Regions from separate parts of the Streptomyces sp. NPDC086777 genome, predicted to be linked through region 1. Evidence: riboswitches for the same ligand, from Rfam matches in the RefSeq annotation. Region 1 holds a riboswitch; the other holds the start of a gene.
The links. A riboswitch is a leader RNA that binds a small molecule or an ion and turns the genes downstream of it on or off. The one in region 1 is predicted to bind glycine.
Positions count from the first base shown of each region.

Region 2: another riboswitch for glycine. It lies ahead of gcvP (aminomethyl-transferring glycine dehydrogenase); the one in region 1 lies ahead of gcvT (glycine cleavage system aminomethyltransferase GcvT).

Region 1 covers NZ_JBFBJI010000033.1:65,905-68,288, forward strand. The annotation lists gene gcvH (glycine cleavage system protein GcvH) at 1-332, opposite strand, end outside; gene gcvT (glycine cleavage system aminomethyltransferase GcvT) at 455-1,582, opposite strand; glycine riboswitch at 1,741-1,838, opposite strand; gene AB0472_RS34795 (AAA family ATPase) at 2,028-2,384, shown strand, end outside.
Region 2 covers NZ_JBFBJI010000068.1:15,006-17,389, reverse strand. The annotation lists gene AB0472_RS44575 (DNA polymerase IV) at 1-40, shown strand, start outside; gene AB0472_RS44570 (PRC-barrel domain-containing protein) at 206-586, opposite strand; glycine riboswitch at 701-794, shown strand; gene gcvP (aminomethyl-transferring glycine dehydrogenase) at 972-2,384, shown strand, end outside.

The DNA.
Region 1 (2,384 bases):
TCCGGCTCGTCCGTGACACGCACCTTGAACAGCCAGCCGTCCTCGAAGGGGGCCGAGTTCACCAGGGACGGGTCGTCGACGACGTCCTCGTTGACCGCGGTGATCTCGCCGGTGACCGGCGCGTACAGGTCGGACACCGACTTGGTCGACTCCAGCTCGCCGCAGGACTCGCCCGCGGTCACCGTGTCGCCGACCGCCGGGAGCTGGACGAAGACGACGTCACCGAGCGCGTTGGCCGCGTGCTCCGTGATGCCGACCGTCGCCACGCCGTCCGCGGCGGCCGTCAGCCACTCGTGCTCCTTGCTGTAACGCAGCTGCTGGGGGTTGCTCATGGCCTGAATTCTCCTGTACGCGGGGAAGTGCTGGTGAGGGGGGACTGCTGGAAACGTGCGTGACCAGCGGCGCTGTGCGCCAGGTCACGCCCAGTGGCTGCTGCCGACGGCTGCGGGGGCGGTTACTTCCGGCGCTTGTAGAACGGCAGCGGCACGACCTCGTACGGCTCGTGACTGCCCCGGATGTCCACGCCGACGCCCGCCGTGCCCGGCGCCGAGTGCGCCGCGTCGACGTACGCCATGGCGATCGGCCTGCCCAGGGTGGGGGAGGGGGCGCCCGAGGTGACCTCGCCGATCACCTCGCCACCGGAGACCACCGGGTATCCGGCGCGCGGCACCCGGCGGCCCTCGGCGACCAGGCCGACGAGCACCCGCGGCGGGTTCTGCTCGGCGCGGGCGGCGGCCTCGGCGAGCGAGGCGCGCCCCACGAAGTCGCCCTCCTTCTCGAACTTCACCACCCGGCCGAGCCCGGCGTCGAAGGGGGTGAGCGAGGTGGTGAGCTCGTGCCCGTACAGCGGCATGCCCGCCTCCAGGCGCAGCGTGTCCCGGCAGGACAGCCCGCACGGCACCAGGCCCACCGGCTCACCCGCCTTGGTCAGCGCCTGCCACAGCTCCACCGCGTGCTCCGGCTTCACGAACAGCTCGAAGCCGTCCTCGCCGGTGTAGCCGGTGCGCGCGATCAGCGCCGGGACGCCGGCGACGGTGCCGGGCAGCCCGGCGTAGTACTTCAGGCCGTCCAGGTCGGCGTCGGTGAGGGACGCGAGGATGCCGGGGGACTCCGGGCCCTGGACGGCGAGCAGCGCGTAGGCGTCCCGGTCGTCGCGGACCTCGGCGTCGAAACCGGCGGAGCGCTCCACGAGCGCGTCGAGGACCACCTGGGCGTTGGAGGCGTTGGCGACGACCAGGTACTCGGTCTCGGCGAGCCGGTAGACGATCAGGTCGTCCAGGATGCCGCCGTCGGCCCGGCAGATCATGGTGTAGCGGGCCCGGCCGACGCCCACGGAGGCGATGTTGCCGACCAGGGCGTGGTTCAGCAGGGCGGCGGCCTGCGGGCCGGTCACGGTGATCTCGCCCATGTGGGAGAGGTCGAAGAGCCCGGCCCTGGTCCGCACGGCGACGTGCTCGTCGCGCTCGGAGCCGTAGCGCAGGGGCATGTCCCAGCCGGCGAAGTCGGTCATGGTCGCGCCGAGCGAGCGGTGCAGGGCATCGAGCGCGGTACGGCGGGGTGCGGCGGAATCGGTACTGCTCATCGGTCGGTCGTCTCCCGGTGGTTCCAAGGGCATGACAGGCGAGGGCTGTCCTCCCCATCTGTCATCGGAACCTGAGAGGTTCGCCCTGACCACGGACGTGATCACGGCTTGCACCTTGGGTGGAGCCACTGACACAGCGGCCCGCTTTTCAGATGTGCCTCGCCCGCGCGGTAACGGGGCCTGAGAGATTCAAGGGAGGGACTTGCTCCTTCGGCGCCCCAGCGAAGACGGCTGGGGACTCTCCCGCGCGGATTCAAGCGGCCGGTATGCAGTTGGCGCGGACATCATTGCACGCCGCCCGGGGCCGTGGCAGGCCGGACCTGTCCCGCACCTTTGTGACCGGCTTGTGGCAGGACGTGAACGGAACCGCGAGACACCGTGCATTACCTTCTCTTTACATTATGTGGGGAAAACCTTTCCTGAACCCCCAGGGAGGACGGTCACGGTGACAAGGACCACGGCGACCACGGCATACGCGACGACGACGGGCATCGCCCTGCCCCAGCAGCCGGCGGCCCCGGCCCGCGAGCGGTGCGGCGAGCTCTCCGCACCGGTCGTCCGCGACCTGCGCGACCGCGCCGGGCACAGCCCGCACGCACTGCTCTTCGGCCCCCGGGACCTGGTCGTGGTCACCGGGCTGCCCGGCAGCGGCAAGTCCACCCTGATGCACCGCACCGTGCAGGGCATCCGCATCGACTCCCAGGACACCCGCGACCGCTGGGACGCCCGCCTGGCCCGGCTCCTGCCCTACGCCGCCTACCGCCCGCTGGTCCGCCTCGCCCACTACGGCGGGCTGCGCCGG
Region 2 (2,384 bases), on a different contig from region 1:
GTTGGTGCCGGGGATTTCGGTGGACGGATTGCGTGCGTGACCGTGGGGCGGGGCTGAGGGCGGGGGGACGCTTACCGGCGCCGGCCGGGGGACCCCCAGTGCCCACCCGTGCCGCTCCAGCGGCACGACTGCCCGCAGCCATGTTTTTTTAGGGGCGCGGCGAACTGCGCGATCAGCCCCCACCGGCCCGCACGTGCCGTCGGTGTCACGACCCCGCGTCCTCCGTTCCCGCCAGTTTGCCGAAGTCGTGGTCCGGGCGGGAGGGGGGCGGGGGAGCCGTGTCCAGGCCGTAGTGGTGGTAGAGCTGGAGCTCCTGTTCCGGGGAGAGGTGGCGGCCCACGCCGAAGTCGGGGGCGTCTTTGATCAGGGCGCGGTCGAAGGGGACCTGAAGGGTGCCCTCGACCAGTTCGCTGGGCTCCAGGGGGACGAAGGCGTCCCTGGAGAACAGGCCGGTGCGTATGGCCGCCCACTCCGGCACACCCGTCGCGTCGTCGAGGTACACCTCGTCGATCGTGCCGATCTTCGTGCCGTTGCGGTCGCACGCCTTGCGGCCGATCAGGTTGCGCGGATCGATGTCGGTCTGCACGGGCCCTCCACTTGGTCGCAACTCATCCGTAAGCACTACAAAAGAGCACATTGAAGGAGGCGGCCACTCGAAGGCTCCGGTGTTGCCCCCGCTGGTAGGCTGGCAAGCGGCTGCTGACCCCGTGCGGGAGAGTCCTCCGGGAAACCGGAGGCGCCGAAGGAGCAAATCCTCCCCGGAATCTCTCAGGCTCACGTACCGCACGGACGAGGTCACTCTGGAAAGCAGGGCGGACGTCGACGGTGTCCGCTCTCACCGACGGTGCAAGCCGGTGGTCCGCAAGGACACACCGGCGAAGCTCTCAGGTCCGATGACAGAGGGGGAGGCCGTCGGGGTACCCGTGCCGGGGTACCCCCCGAAGGTCGCGTCAGACCAGGAGGCCTCCGCAATGACCGCCCAGCGCATCTCCCTCTCCGAACTCGAGCAGGGGATTCCCTTCGAGCAGCGCCATATCGGCCCCGATCTCGAGGCCCGGGCCAAGATGCTCGCCCAGGTCGGCTACGGCTCGCTCGACGAGCTGACCGCCGCCGCCGTGCCGGACGTGATCAAGAACGCCGACCGGCTCGACCTGCCGGGCGCCCGCACCGAGGCCCAGGTGCTGGCCGAGCTGCGGTCCCTGGCCGACCGTAACCAGGTGCTCGACTCGATGATCGGCCTGGGGTACTACGGCACCTTCACGCCGCCCGTCATCCTGCGCAACGTGATGGAGAACCCCGCCTGGTACACGGCCTACACCCCGTACCAGCCGGAGATCTCCCAGGGCCGCCTGGAAGCGCTGCTGAACTTCCAGACCGTGGTCGCCGACCTCACCGGGCTGCCCACCTCCGGGGCCTCGCTGCTCGACGAGGGCACGGCGGCCGCCGAGGCCATGGCCCTGTCGCTGCGCATGGGCAAGAACAAGAAGGGCGTCTTCGTCGTCGACGCGGACGCGCTGCCGCAGACCATCGCCGTGATCCGGACCCGCGCCGAGCCGACGGGCGTGGAGGTCGTCGTCGCCGACCTCGGCGACGGTATTCCGGCGGAGCTCGCCGGCCGCGAGATCAGCGGGGTCCTCGTCCAGTATCCCGGCGCCTCCGGTGCCGTACGCGACATCAAGGCGGTCGTCGAGCAGGCGCACGAAGCGGGCGCGGTCGTCACCGTCGCGGCCGACCTGCTCGCGCTGACCCTGCTGACCTCGCCGGGCGAGCTCGGGGCGGACATCGCCGTCGGCACCACCCAGCGGTTCGGTGTCCCGATGGGCTTCGGCGGCCCGCACGCCGGTTACATGGCGGTCCGTGAGAAGTTCGCGCGCAGCCTGCCCGGGCGGCTCGTGGGTGTCTCCGTGGACGCCGACGGGAACAAGGCGTACCGGCTGGCGCTGCAGACCCGCGAGCAGCACATCCGGCGGGAGAAGGCCACCAGCAACATCTGCACCGCGCAGGTGCTGCTCGCCGTGATGGCCGGCATGTACGCCGTCTACCACGGGCCCGAGGGACTCAGGGGCATCGCCCAGCGGACCCACCGCTACGCCACGATCCTCGCCGCGGGGCTCACCGCCGGCGGTGTCGAGATCGTGCACGGCTCCTACTTCGACACCCTCACCGCGCGCGTGCCCGGCAAGGCCGCCGGGATCGTCGCCGCCGCCCGCGAGGCCGGTGTCAACCTGCGGCTCGTCGACGCCGACCACGTCTCCATGGCCTGCGACGAGACCACCACCCGCGCCCAGCTGAGCGCCGTGTGGACGGCCTTCGGTGTCGAGGGCGACGTCGAGGCCCTGGACGCCGTCGTGGCGGACACGCTGCCCGAGTCGGTCCTGCGCACC